DNA from 2 places in the Streptomyces sp. NPDC053474 genome. Region 2 is predicted to be linked to the other one. Evidence: riboswitches for the same ligand, from Rfam matches in the RefSeq annotation. Region 2 holds a riboswitch; the other holds the start of a gene.
What was found. Region 2 has a riboswitch for S-adenosylmethionine ahead of thrC (threonine synthase). Riboswitches for the same ligand answer to the same signal wherever they lie in the genome.
Positions count from the first base shown of each region.

Region 1: it holds a riboswitch for S-adenosylmethionine, as region 2 does, so the genes downstream of both, ACIG3E_RS11660 (aminotransferase class V-fold PLP-dependent enzyme) here and thrC (threonine synthase) in region 2, are expected to answer to the same signal.

Region 1 covers NZ_JBITXV010000004.1:383,831-390,908, reverse strand. Annotated here, with positions in the region: gene ACIG3E_RS11675 (response regulator transcription factor) at 1-189, shown strand, start outside; gene ACIG3E_RS11670 (SLC13 family permease) at 281-1,696, shown strand; gene ACIG3E_RS11665 (glycerate kinase) at 1,728-2,981, shown strand; gene ACIG3E_RS11660 (aminotransferase class V-fold PLP-dependent enzyme) at 2,903-4,330, opposite strand; SAM riboswitch class IV at 4,514-4,631, opposite strand; gene trpD (anthranilate phosphoribosyltransferase) at 4,855-5,919, opposite strand; gene ACIG3E_RS11650 (cytochrome bc complex cytochrome b subunit) at 6,076-7,078, opposite strand, start outside.
Region 2 covers NZ_JBITXV010000005.1:408,391-415,468, forward strand. Annotated here, with positions in the region: gene groL (chaperonin GroEL) at 1-872, opposite strand, end outside; gene ACIG3E_RS14675 (cold-shock protein) at 2,011-2,214, opposite strand; gene ACIG3E_RS14680 (MoaD/ThiS family protein) at 2,696-2,971, opposite strand; gene thrC (threonine synthase) at 3,073-4,395, opposite strand; SAM riboswitch class I at 4,389-4,540, opposite strand; gene ACIG3E_RS14690 (glucosyl-3-phosphoglycerate synthase) at 4,711-5,706, shown strand; gene ACIG3E_RS14695 (trehalose-6-phosphate synthase) at 5,879-7,078, shown strand, end outside.

The DNA of each region.
Region 1 (7,078 bases), on a different contig from region 2:
CTCCTGGAGCTGTTCCTGAGGCACCCGGGGCAGGTGCTCGCCCGCGAACAGATCCTGTCCCACGTGTGGGGCTACGACTTCGACCCCGGGTCCAACATCGTGGACGTCTACGTACGGGCGCTGCGCAAGAAGCTGGGCGCGGAGCGCCTGGAGACGGTGCGCGGGATGGGGTACCGGCTGCCTGCCTGAGCCGGGCCGGGGCCCGGGCCGGAGCCGCTCGGTGAAGTTTCCTTCATGTGCGGCTCATTGAGGGCTCACCGCGCCCCGCGACGCTGAACGCGTGACAGCGACACCGCGGCAACTGACCCTCCTGTGCCTGGCCCTGAGCCTGTGCGCGCTCCTCGCCGTCCCCGGCACCTTCGCGGGCCTTGGCGGCGACGCCCGGCTCACGCTCGCCGTGTTCGCGCTCGCGACCTGCGCCTGGATCGGCACGCCCATCGACGACACGTACATCGCGCTCGGCGCGGGGCTCGCCCTCACCGCCACCGGCGTGATCAGCAGCGACACCCTCTTCGGCACCCTTGGGGACGCAACCGTGTGGCTGCTGATCTGCGCGTTCGTGCTCGCCGCCGCCGTGGCGCGCAGCGGGCTCGCGGGGCGTGCGGCGGCGTTCCTGGTCAGCGGAGCGCGCGGCGTACGGCAGCTGACGCACCTGACGACCGCCGCGCTCGTGGTCACGGCGTTCGCGGTGCCCGCCACCTCAGGTCGGGCCGCGCTCGCGCTGCCCGTCTTCCTGGCCCTCTCCAAGGTCCTCGCCGACCGCGGGCGCCTGGTCGTGATGCTGGCGCTGCTCTTTCCGACCGTCATCCTGCTGTCCGCGGTCGCGACCCTGATCGGGGCGGGAGCGCATCTGATCACGGTGTCCGTCCTGTGGGAGAGCACCGGCCAGGAGATCGGCTTCACGAAGTGGCTGCTGCTCGGCCTGCCGCTCGCGATCGTCTCGTCCCACCTCGCCGCCGAGGCCGTGCTGTTGACGACCACGCGCCGCGCGGACCGCGAGGGGCCGGTCGCGATCACCGCCGAGGACATCCAGGCGCACAGCGACCGCCCCGTGACCGGGCCCTGGGAGCCCGCGGAGACACGCTGCGCGCTGCTGCTCGCCACGGTCGTCGCGCTGTGGTGCAGCGAGCCGCTGCACCGGGTCCCGCCCGCCGTGGTCGCGCTGATCGGCGCGGTCGTGGCGGCCTCGCCCGCGCTCGGCACCGTCCGCCTCAAGGACGCCCTGAAGACCGTGCCGTGGTCGCTGCTGCTCTTCATGGCCGCGACGATGGCGATGGGCGTGGCGCTCGCCGACTCGGGCGCGGCCGAGTGGCTCGTGGCGGGGCTCCCCGTCGACGTGTCGCCCTGGCTCTTCCTCGCCGTCGTCGTCGCGGTCAGCACGGCGGCCCATCTGGTCCTGCAGTCCCGCTCGGCCCGCTCGTCGGTCCTCGTGCCGCTGGTCGTGGCCGCCGCCGTCGGCGCGGGCGTGAACCCGGTCGCCGCGGCCCTCGCGTCCACGGCCGCCGCGGGCTTCTGCCACACCCTGCCCGCCTCCGCGAAGCCGGTCGCCCTCTTCGCCGAGATCCCCGGCACCCCCACCTACACCCCGCGCGACCTGCTGCGCCTCTCCGCCGTCCTGGCCCCGCTCACGGCCGCGCTCGTCCTGCTGTTCGCCCTCGCGGTGTGGCCGCTGCTCGGCGTGCCCGTCAGCCGCTGAGCCCCGCCCCCGCCCTCAAGGAGTACGCCCCATGCCGCACACACCCCCCGCGCCGTCCTCGCTCCGCCGTGTCGCCATCGCCCCCAGCGGCTTCAAGGAGTCCCTGTCCGCCCAGTCCGCGGCCGAGGCCATCGCGCGGGGCGTCCGGCGCGTCCTGCCCGACGCCGAGGTCGACCTGATCCCGCTCGTGGACGGCGGCGAGGGCACCGCCCAGGCGCTCGCCGCGGCCGCGGGCGGGCGGCTGGTCGCGCTGCCCGCCACCGGCCCGCTGGGCGAGCGCATCGGCACCCACTTCGCGCTCCTCGACTCCGGCACCGCCGTGGTGGAGATGGCGGCCGCCGCGGGCCTGTGCCTGGTGCCGCGCGAGCTGCGCGACCCCGGCGCCACCACGACGTACGGCGTGGGCGAGCTGATCCGCGCCGCGCTCGACACGGGCGCCCGCCGCATCCTGGTGGGCTGCGGCGACTCGGGCACATCGGACGGCGGCGCGGGCGCGCTCCAGGCCCTCGGCGTCCGACTCCTGGACGCCGACGGCTGGGAACTTCCGCGGGGCGGCCGGGAGTTGCCGCGGCTGCACCGGGTCGACGCCTCCGCCGCCGACCCGCGCCTCGCCGGGGCCGAGCTGCTCGTCGCCTGCAACCAGCACAACGTCCTGTGCGGCGAGCAGGGCGTGGCCCGCGTCTTCGGCCCGCAGAAGGGCGCGACCCCGGCCCAGGTCGAGGAGCTCGCCGCGGGCCTGGAGCGCTGGGCGTACGTCCTCACCCGCGACCTGAGGGTCACCACCGACCTGTTCCACGGCCCCGGCACCGGCGCGTCCGGCGGCCTCGGCGCGGGCCTCGCCGCGCTCGGCGCCCGGCTCCTGCCCCGCTTCGACGTGCTCCTCGACCACCTCGACCTGGACGCGCGCCTGGCCCGCGCCGACCTGGTCGTCACCGCCGAGGGCGCCCTCGACCGGCAGACGCCGCGCGGCAAGGTCCCGGCCGAAGTGGCCCGCCGCGCCAAGCGGTTCGGCCGCCCGGTGCTCGCCCTCGCGGGCACCATCGGCGACGGGGCGCACCTGGTGCGGGCGGCGGGCGTGGACGCCTACAGCGCGATCCTGCCCGCCCCCGTCACGCTCGCGGAGGCGCTCGGCCGGGGCGGCGAGTTCCTCACCGACGCCACCGAACGGGCCCTGCGGATGATCCTGCTCGGCTCGCGCCTGCCGGGTCAGGCGGCGGTGGCCTCGGCGTCGGCAGCGGCACCGGCGGCGGTGTCGGGCACGCAGCGCCCGTCCTCGGTGCGGTAGCTCCACCGCGCGCCGTCGCTGACCAGCTCCTTGACGGCCCGTACGAACCGCTCGACGTGCTCGTCCGGGGTGCCCGCGCCGAAGCTCACGCGGATCGCGTTCAGCGACCGCTCGCCGGGGGCGGCCTCCGGGGCGCCGCACTCGCCGGGCTCGTCCGGGGTGCTGCCGAGGAGCGTGCGCACCAGCGGGTGCGCGCAGAACAGGCCGTCGCGCACGCCGATGCCGTACTCGGCGGACAGCGCGGCCGCGAAGTGCGAGCTGTTCCAGCCGTCGACCACGAAGGAGATGACCCCGACGCGGGGCGCGTCGTCCCCGAACAGCGAGAGCACCCGCACCTCGGGCACCCCGGCGAGCCCCTCGCGCACCTTCTGGATGAGCTGCCGCTCCCGCGCGACCAGGGAGTCGAACCCGGCCTCGGTCAGGGCCTTGCAGGCGGCGGCGATGGAGTAGGCGCCGATGACGTTCGGCGAGCCCGCCTCGTGCCGGGCGGCCGTGTCGTGCCACTCGACGTCCACCCCCCCGTCGGCGCGCCGCGTCACCGTGCGCGAGGCACCGCCGCCGGCGAGGTAGGGCTCGGCCTCGCCCAGCCAGTCGGCCCGCCCGGCAAGCACCCCGGAGCCGAAGGGCGCGTACAGCTTGTGCCCGGAGAAGGCGATCCAGTCGACGTCCAACTCCGCGATGTCCACGGGGTGGTGGGGCGCGAGCTGCGCGGCGTCGAGGACGATGCGGGCGCCGTGGGCGTGCGCGGCGGCGGCCAGCTCGCGCACCGGCCACAGCTCCCCGGTGACGTTCGAGGCGCCGGTCACGCACACCAGGGCGGGCCCGTAGGGGTCCCGGTCGGCGAGGGCGCGCTCCAGGGTGCGCACCGCATCGCCGGGCGTACGGGGGGCGTTCAGATACGTGACGCGCGCGTCGCGCCACGGAAGCAGGGAGGCGTGGTGCTCGGTCTCGAAGACGAAGACCTGGCAGTCGGCGGGCAGGACGGCGGCGAGCAGGTTCAGCGAGTCCGTCGTGGACCGGGTGAAGACCACCTGGTCGCCCTCGCGGCAGCCGAGGAACTCGGCCACCGTCCTGCGGGAGTTCTCGAACAGGTCGGTCGACAGCTGCGACAGGTACCCGGCGCCGCGGTGCACGCTGCCGTAGTACGGCGCGTACGCGGCCACGTCGTCCCAGACCCGCTGCAGCGCCGGGGCGCTCGCCGCGTAGTCGAGGGCCGCGTACGTCACCTCGCCGCCGGTGACGAGGGGCACGGTGACGTCCCGGCCGAGCACGGGCAGCGGCTCGGCGCAGCAGGGGTCGGCGGACTCGGAGTCGGTGGCGACGGCGGTGGCAACGGTGGAGGCAGACATGGCGAACTCCCGTAAGAGGCAGGCGACATCGCTGTGCGGACAGCGGTCGACGCGACAGCGCGACCGGTCAACGGCACAGGAGAAGGAAGAAGGGGGGTACGGAGAACGGGGCCTTCGGCCCTATCGCATTCGCTGGCTCACGAGACTGCTCCCTCGACGACCAGGACCCCTGGTGACGCGAGGGGTCCGCGCTTGCGGTGAACCTTGCTGTTCACCGCCTGGTCTTCACCCGGGGCACCCCGCCACGGACGGAGGGTTGCCGGACAGCGGGCCGGGGCCGTAGTCGCTGTCACTCATGACCTGTGCAGCATCTTGCCACACGATCTTGCAAGTGCAACACCGCCGTCCACGATCCGGACCGGCGGGCCCCGTCAACCGGGCCGGGTTGAGGCGCCCCCTAAGGGGCGCGGGGAACTGCGCGCTCAGCGCGCGAAAAGCCGCAGACGCGTCTGCTGAGATCCCGGCAGACGCGTCTGCGGCTTTGTGGGGGCTGGTCGCGCAGTTCCCCGCGCCCCTTACGGGGCTCAGGCGTTGCTGGCGGCCACCCAGCGCGCCAGCGCTGCCCGCGCCGCGCCGGAGTCGATGGACTCGGCCGCCCTCGCCATGCCCGCGCGGAGCTGCTCCGCGAGCAGGCCCGCGCCCGGCTCCAGGGCGACCAGGGCCGCCGCGGCGTTCAGCAGCACCGCGTCCCGCACGGGACCGGTCTCGCCGTCCAGGAGCCGCCGCGCGACCTCCGCGTTGTAGGAGGCGTCGGCGCCCCGGAGGGCCTCGACGGGCACCAGGTCGACGCCGACGTCCCGCGGGTCGAAGGCCTCCTCGCGGACGCCGCCGTCGCGCACCACCCACACCCGGGAGGTGGCGGTGGTGGTCAGCTCGTCCAGGCCGTCGTCGCCGCGGAAGACGAGCGCGGAGGAGCCGCGCTCGGCAAGCACGCCCGCGAGGATCGGCGCCATCCGCGCGTCCGCGACACCGGTGGCCTGGGCCCGGACCTGCGCCGGGTTGGTCAGCGGGCCGAGGAAGTTGAACGTGGTGCGGATGCCCAGCTCGCGCCGCGCGGGGGCCACATGGCGCAGCGCCGGGTGGAACTTCACCGCGAAGCAGAAGGTGATCCCGGCCTCGTCCGCGACCTCGCGCACCCGCTGCGGCGTCAGCTCCAGATTGACGCCGAGCTTCTCCAGGACGTCGGAGGCGCCGGACGCGCTGGAGGCCGCGCGGTTGCCGTGCTTGACGACCTTCGCGCCGGTCCCGGCGACGACGATCGCGGACATGGTGGAGATGTTGACGGTCTTGGCGCCGTCGCCGCCGGTGCCGACGATGTCGACGCTCGGCCCGGGTACGTCGATGACGTGCGCGTGCGCGTACATGGCCCGGACGAGACCGGAGATCTCCTCGACGGTCTCCCCCTTGGCGCGCAGCGCGACGGCGAAGCCCGCGATCTGCGCGTCGGTCGCCTCGCCGCGCATGATGCGGTCCATCGCCCAGGCCGTGTCGTCGGCGCTCTGGTCGCGGCCGTCGAGCAGTCCGTTCAGCACGTCGGGCCAGGAACGGGCCGCCGCGGTGTCGCCTCCTGCGGGGGTCACAGCGCTCATGGCCGCTCCTGTGTGTTCGTCTGCGTGCGTCGAGGGGGCGTCCCCGCCCCTGGGGGATGCCCCCACCCTATCCAGCCCGGGGACGGCGAAGAGCCCCGTCCAGGTGCTGGACGGGGCTCTTGCCGTGGCGACCTACGACGGTCGGGGACCTAAGGGTCAGTGGTGGCCGTGGCCGCTCGTGATCTCCTTGTACTCGTCGACCGTCGGCTTCGGGATCTGGCTGTCCTCGCCGTACATGTTCTTGGACAGCTTCGCCCGCAGCTTCTGCGAGCCCGTCACCTTGCGCTCGACGCCGTTCTCGTCGACCGTCGGGCCGATCTCGAGCGGCTTGTACTGCTCGTGCGCGGTGAGGGTGTGCAGCTGGTCCTGGTCGAGCGGCTCGTGCACCTCGATGAACTCACCGTGCGGCAGGCGCTTGATGATGCCGGACTCGCGCCCGTGCAGCACCTTGTCCTTGTCGCGGCGCTGGAGGCCCAGGCAGATCCGCTTGGTGACGACGAACGCGATGACCGGCCCGACGAAGAAGAAGATCCGGACGAACCAGGTGATGGCGTTGATCGACAGGTGGAAGTGCGTGGCCCACAGGTCGTTTCCACCACCGACCAGCATGATCATGTACGCGGTGACCCAGGCGACACCGAACGCGGTCCGCGTCGGGGCGTTGCGCGGGCGGTCCAGGATGTGGTGCTCGCGCTTGTCGCCGGTGACCCAGGACTCGATGAACGGGTAGACGGCGATGGCCGCGAGGACCAGCGGGAAGATCGCCAGCGGGATGAACACGCCCAGGACCAGCGTGTGGCCCCAGAGGTTGATCTCCCAGCCCGGCATGACACGGATCAGACCCTCGGCGAAGCCCATGTACCAGTCGGGCTGGGCGCCGGTGGACACCTGGTCCGGGCGGTACGGGCCGATGGCCCAGATCGGGTTGATCGAGGCGATCGCCGCGACGGCCGCGATGACACCGAAGACCAGGAAGAAGAAGCCTCCGGCCTTGGCCATGTAGACCGGGAGCAGCGGCATGCCGACGACGTTCTTGTTGGTCTTTCCAGGGCCCGCGAACTGCGTGTGCTTGTGGTAGAAGACCAGGATCAGGTGCGCCACCACGAGGCCGAGCATGATGCCCGGCAGCAGCAGGATGTGCACCGAGTAGAACCGCGCG
Region 2 (7,078 bases):
GCGATGTCACCGAGCATGGCCTTGCGGCGGTCGCCGAAGCCCGGGGCCTTGACGGCGACGGACTTGAAGGTGCCACGGATCTTGTTGACGACCAGCGTGGACAGGGCCTCGCCCTCGACGTCCTCGGCGATGATCAGCAGCGGCTTGCCCGACTGCATGACCTTCTCCAGGAGCGGAAGGAGGTCCTTCACGTTGGAGATCTTGGAGTTGACGATGAGGATGTACGGGTCCTCGAGCGCGGCCTCCATGCGCTCCATGTCGGTCGCGAAGTACGCCGAGATGTAGCCCTTGTCGAAGCGCATGCCCTCGGTGAGCTCGAGCTCCAGACCGAAGGTCTGCGACTCCTCGACCGTGATGACGCCTTCCTTGCCGACCTTGTCCATGGCCTCGGCGATGAGCTCGCCGATCTGGGTGTCGGCGGCGGAGATGGAGGCCGTGGAGGCGATCTGCTCCTTGGTCTCGACCTCCTTGGCCTGGTCGAGCAGGGCGCCCGAGACGGCCTCGACGGCCTTCTCGATGCCGCGCTTCAGGGCCATGGGGTTGGCACCCGCGGCCACGTTGCGCAGGCCCTCGCGGACCAGCGCCTGGGCCAGGACGGTCGCGGTCGTCGTGCCGTCACCGGCGACGTCGTCCGTCTTCTTCGCGACCTCCTTGACCAGCTCGGCGCCGATCTTCTCGTACGGGTCCTCGAGCTCGATCTCCTTGGCGATGGACACACCATCGTTGGTGATCGTGGGGGCGCCCCACTTCTTCTCGAGGACGACGTTGCGACCCTTGGGGCCCAGGGTCACCTTGACGGCGTCGGCGAGCTGGTTCATGCCGCGCTCGAGGCCGCGCCGTGCCTCCTCGTCGAACGCGATGATCTTGGCCATGTGAAGTGGTCCTCCCGGACAGGGGTGGAAAAACTCGGACCGCGCCGGCGCCCGCGACGGACGGTCTGCCTGCCTTGTGGTTCCTTGCCCCACCCGGCCTGCGGACCTCACCCACCCGGTCCTTCTGTCACTCTCACTCGTAGAGTGCTAACGCCAATGATTAGCACTCGCCCCCTCCGAGTGCAAGGTCGCCCCCACACACTGGGGTCCGGCTTCCCCACTTCCCCCTGATCCCGTGGGCCCTCTTCCCCCCGCCCCCGTGGGCCCTCTTCCCCTCGCCCCCCGTGGGCCCTCTTCCCCTCGCCCCCCCCGTGGGCCCTCACGCCCCCTTGCCACCCATGGGCCCTCACGCCCCCTTGCCACCCGGTGGCCGGCGACGCCCCGGCGGCCCGGCGGCCTGCGGCGGCGCGCGGGCACCCGTGGGCCCTCACTTCCCCTGCCACCCGGGGCCCCTCGAAACCTGGGCTGCCGCCCCGGCCCCCTTTTCGAACGCGAGCCCCCGCCTGCCCCTCCCCTCGGGCGTGGCGCCGCCGCTGCCGCCTGCCCGTCCGTCGGGCGCGACCCGTCGCCCACGACACCGGCGCTACCGCGCCGGATGCTTTCCCACCCACCCGCCCGTTTGCTCGGCAGTACACCGCCCGGGCAGGGAAGCCCTCCCCCGCCAGTGGGCGGGAGACACCCGCAGCGCAGCGGCGGCGCAGGCTGCCGCCTGCCCGTCCCTCGGGTGCGGCCCGTCGCCCACGACACCGGCGCTACCGCGCCGGATGTCTCCCACCCACCCGCCCGTTTGCTCGGCAGTACACCGCCCGGGCAGGGAAGCCCCCCACCACGAAGCCGCCTGGCCATGGGCGGGCGGGTGGGAGGCATCCGCCGCGGAGCGGCGGCGTAGAGGGCGAGCCCGCACCCAAGGGACGGACGGCAAGGCGCGCGGCCCGCCCGGGCCGGGAAGGCGACTGGCCATGGGCGGGCGGGCGGGAAAGCAACCGGCGCGGTAGCGGCGGCGGTGGCCCGGGGGTGAGGGGCGGCCGGAGGACAGGGGCCGGGACCCCGGTTGGGGTGGGGGCCAACAGAGGAGGGCCCGCCTCCCGAACCGGGAGGCGGGCCCACGCGTCGCTGGTGGCCGATCGCGCCAAGCCGATCAGACGGCGAGCTTGACCATGTCCGCCTGCGGACCCTTCTGGCCCTGCGAGATCTCGAACTCGACTCGCTGACCTTCTTCCAGGGTGCGGTAGCCGTCCATCTGAATCGCGCTGTAGTGGACGAATACATCCGCACCACCGTCGACCGCGATGAAGCCGTATCCCTTCTCCGCGTTGAACCACTTGACGGTGCCCTGAGCCATGCCTAACTCCCCTATTACTGGCCCTTGCGCAGGACCGCACTTCACGGACCCGGGTCAGACCTCACCCCCCATGGGTTGGGGGATGTGCGCCGGAACGCGTCGACCGCGGCTGAATGTATCTGTCCAACTGCCGTCTGCAACAGGTCAATCGGACGAGAATTCTGGGCACGGCCGATCGTCGATATGCGGAGAATTCACCGGCGTTCAGGGCAAGTCGGGCCAGACAAAAGCCACGTTCGGCTCAAATAGGCAGGACACTTTGGCTGCTTCTTGTCGGCTCCGCGGCCGACTTCACCGAGGCGACTCAGGCCGCCCGACATCAAAAACGAAGCTCCATTCCCAACTGTACCGCGCTCAACCATGCAGAATTGCCCCCTCCGCTTCTCTCGCGGAGGGGGCAATCGAGGTAACTCTGCGTAGGAACAAGAGCCGTTGTATACGAAACGGCTCCACGAGCACCCCGCAGGGGCTTCGGAACGGCTCAGCCGCCGGCGACCGCCGGAATGATCGAGACGCCCGCGCCGTCGGGCGTCGCGGTCTGGAGGCCCTGCTCGAAACGCACGTCGTCGTCATTGACGTACACGTTCACGAAGCGGCGCAGCTTGCCCTGGTCGTCCAGGACGCGGGCGCCGATCCCGGTGTGGTTCTTCTCCAGGTCGGCGATGACCTCGGCGAGGGTGGCCCCCTCGGCGCTCACTTCGGCCTGCCCGCCGGTGTACGTACGAAGGATGGTCGGGATGCGAACGTTGACGCTCATACTCTTCACCTCGGTAGTTCATGAGGGCGCCCCGGTCCAGGAGCGCCCGAAGGGGCACGGGGCACTGCGCGACCAGCCCAGTACGGCCCGCAGGGAAGTGATCAGCCCGCAAGCCCCGCGGCACGGAAGGCGTCCAGGCTCGGCCGAATGGTCGCGGTCGCCTGCGAGGACGCCGCGACGGCGTCAAGGGTCTTCAGGCCGTCCCCGGTGTTGAGGACGACCGTGGTGAGGGAGGTGTCGAGGAGCCCCTCCTCGATCAGCTTGCGCGTGACCCCGACGGTCACGCCACCCGCGGTCTCCGCGAAGATGCCCTCCGTGCGGGCGAGGAGCTTGATCGCGTCGACGACCTGCTCGTCGGTCACGTCCTCCACCGCGCCGCCCGTGCGCCGGGCGATGTCGAGCACGTACGGACCGTCGGCCGGGTTGCCGATGGCGAGGGACTTGGCGATGGTGTTCGGCTTCTGCGGGCGGACGACGTCGTGGCCCGCCTTGAAGGCGGCGGAGACCGGCGAGCAGCCCTCCGCCTGGGCGCCGAAGATCTTGTACGGCTTGTCCGCGACGAGGCCGAGCTTGATGAGTTCCTTGAGGCCCTTGTCGATCTTCGTGAGCTGCGATCCCGAGGCGATGGGGATCACGAGCTGGTCCGGCAGTTCCCAGCCGAGCTGCTCGCAGATCTCGTACGCGAGGGTCTTGGAGCCCTCGCCGTAGTACGGCCGCAGGTTCACGTTGACGAAGCCCCAGCCCTCGCCGAGCGGGTCGCCGATGAGCTCGGAGCAGAAGCGGTTCACGTCGTCGTAGTTGCCCTCGATGCCGACGAGCTCGCCGCCGTAGACCGCGGCCATGACGACCTTGCCCTGCTCCAGGTCGTGCGGGATGAACACGCAGGAGCGGAAGCCCGCGCGGGCGGCGGCGGCGCCGACGGCCCCGGCGAGGTTGCCCGTGGAGGAGCAGGAGAGCGTGGTGAAGCCGAAGGCGCGCGCGGCCTCAAGGGCCTGCGCGACGACGCGGTCCTTGAAGGAGTGCGTGGGGTTGCCGGAGTCGTCCTTGACGAACAACTTGCCCTGCTCGACGCCCAGTTCACGAGCCAGGTTGTCGGCCTTGACGAGCTTGGTCCAGCCGGGGTTCAGATTGGGCTTGTCCGCGACGTCGGCGGGGACGGGCAGCAGCGGGGCGTACCGCCAGATGTTGGCCGGTCCCGACTCGATCCTCGCGCGGAGCGCCTCGGGGTCTCCGACAGGGAGGTCGTACGCGACTTCGAGCGGGCCGAAACACTCGGCGCAGGCGAAGATCGGTCCGAGCGGGAAGACGGTGCCGCACTCGCGGCAGGAGAGACCCGAGGCGGGTCCCAGGTCGACGGTGGCGTCCGCGGGGGGCGTGGTGTCGACGGTCTGCACAGCCATGGAGGCGAGGCCCTTTCTCCTCATCTTCCTCGCGGCGCATCTCGCCACGAGACGGAATTGGCACCTTCCCGAGCCGGGAGCCTCGCGGTGCGCCGCTGGCGCTACGAGACCGGCTGGAGGGTTGCCGGGGCTTCAACGGGCCGTATCCCTCTGCCCCTCTGGATGAGCGGTATTCGGTTGTTGTACGCGGTGTGCCTGTGGCATCCGTGACGGACGGCGACCCCCGACATGCGATGGTCACCGGCCTTGTTCAAGACTGTAACCGACGGCCAGGACAGTTGAGATAGTCGTCCGAACCGCGAGATGGATCACATACGGCCACCAACGGGAGGAACCCGCGTGCTGGAAGAGGTCGAGCGCTGGCTGAGCAGGCGTTCCTGGTCCGTGACCGACCGCCCGCTGGACCGTCTCACCGCCGCGAAGCGGGCCTCGGGCACCACGGTGAGCGTCGTGCTGCCCGCCCTCGACGAGGAGCGGACGGTCGGGGAGATCGTCGCGGAGATCCGCCGCGAGCTGGTCGAGAAGGTCCCCCTGGTCGACGAGCTCGTGGTGGTGGACTCCGGCTCGCGGGATCGCACCGCGGAGGTGGCGCGCGCCGCGGGCGCCCGGGTCGTGCGCCGGGACGACATCCTGCCGCGCGTCCCGGCGGTGCCCGGCAAGGGCGAGGTCCTGTGGCGCTCGCTCCTGGTCACGCACGGTGACGTGATCGCGTTCGTGGACGCCGACCTGAAGGAGTTCTCGGCCGACTTCGTGACCGGCATCGTGGGCCCGCTGCTCACCGAGCCGGACGTGCACTTCGTGAAGGCCATGTACGACCGTCCGCTGACGATGCTCGACGGCCCGGGCGCCCCCGGCGACCCCGGCGGCGAGGGCCCCGGCGCCACGGCGGGCCAGGGCGGCCGCGTCACCGAGCTGATGGCACGCCCCCTGCTCAACATGCACTGGCCCCAGCTCGCGGGCTTCGTCCAGCCCCTCGGCGGCGAGTACGCGGCCCGCAGGTCGCTCCTGGAGCGCCTGCCGTTCCCGGTCGGGTACGGGGTGGAGCTCGGGCTGCTCGTGGACGCGCTGCACACCGTCGGCCTGGACGCGCTCGCGCAGGTCGACGTCGGGGTGCGCAAGCACCGGCACCAGGACGGGCAGGCCCTCGGGCGGATGGCCGCGTCGATCTACCGCACGGCGCAGCTGCGGCTCGCCCGCGCGCATCTGGTGCGGCCCGAGCTGACGCAGTTCGTCCGGGGGGCGGGGGGCTTCGAGCCGCGTACGTATGCGGTGGATACGGAGGAGCGGCCGCCTATGGTGGAGGTCGCGGAGTATGCGGCGCGGCGCGTGGCTTGAGCGGGCCTGCGGGGGCACCGGGGCTGGTTTTCGTCCGCGGGCCGTCCTGGGCTAGTCGCGCAGTTCCCCGCGCCCCTTCGGGGCGCTTGCCTTCGCGTCGAGTCCGGGAAGTGATGGGCCACTCGTACTGATGCGCGTTTACGGGCATCCCGGGCGGGCTAGGTTCGGCAACATGGTCTCCGTTCATGCCGCCGCCCGGGTTCTCGTCGCGTCCAATCGCGGCCCCGTCTCGTACGCCGTCGGTGATGACGGCGAGCTGACCGCGCGCCGCGGCGGGGGCGGGCTCGTGTCGGGGCTCAGCGCCATCGGCGACGAGGCGGACGCGCTGTGGGTGTGCTCGGCGCTCGGCGACGGCGACCGCGAGGCGGTGCGGCGCGGGGTCTCCGAGCCCGGCGTGCGCATGCTCGACATCGACGCGAAGACCCACGCGGCGGCGTACAACGGCATCGCGAACTCGGTGCTCTGGTTCGTGCACCACATGCTGTACCAGACGCCCCTGGAGCCGGAGTTCGGCCCGGAGTTCCGCGCCCAGTGGGCCGCCTACGAGCAGTACAACCAGGCCTTCGCGGAGGCGCTCGCCGAGAGCGCGGCGCCCGGCGCGGCGGTCCTGGTGCAGGACTACCACCTCGCGCTCGTCCCGGGGATGCTCCGCGAGCTCCGCGAGGACCTGCGGATCGGGCACTTCTCGCACACCCCGTGGGCGCCCGTCGACTACTTCCGGATGCTGCCCGACGACATCGCCGAGCGGCTGCTTCGCGGCATGCTGGGCGCGGACCGGCTCGGCTTCCTCACCGGGCGGTGGGCGGACGCGTTCACGGAGTGCTGCGTGCGGCTGCTCGGCGGCACGTCGGGGACGCGGGTCGGGGTGCACGGGCTCGGCGCGGACGCGGACTTCCTGCGGGAGCGGTCGCGGCGCGCGGACGTCGAGGAGCGGCTCGTGAGCCTGCGCGAACAGGTGGGCGCGGGCCGGAAGGTCATCGTCCGCGTGGACCGCACCGAGCTGTCGAAGAACATCGTCCGGGGCCTGCGGGCGTACGAGCTGCTGCTCGACGAGCACCCCGAGTGGCACGAGCGGGTGGTGCACGTCGCGTTCGCCTACCCCTCGCGGCAGGACCTCGCGGTCTACCGCGCCTACACGGCGGAGGTCTCCCGCGTCGCCGAGGCCATCAACACCCGCTTCGGCACGGCCGGTTGGACGCCGGTGGTGCTGCACGTCAAGGACGACTTCGCGCGCTCCCTCGCCGCGTACCGGATCGCCGACGTGGCCCTGGTCAACCCCATCCGGGACGGCATGAACCTGGTCGCCAAGGAGGTCCCCGTCGTCTCCGACGAGGGCTGCGCGCTCGTCCTGTCCCGGGAGGCGGGAGCCTAT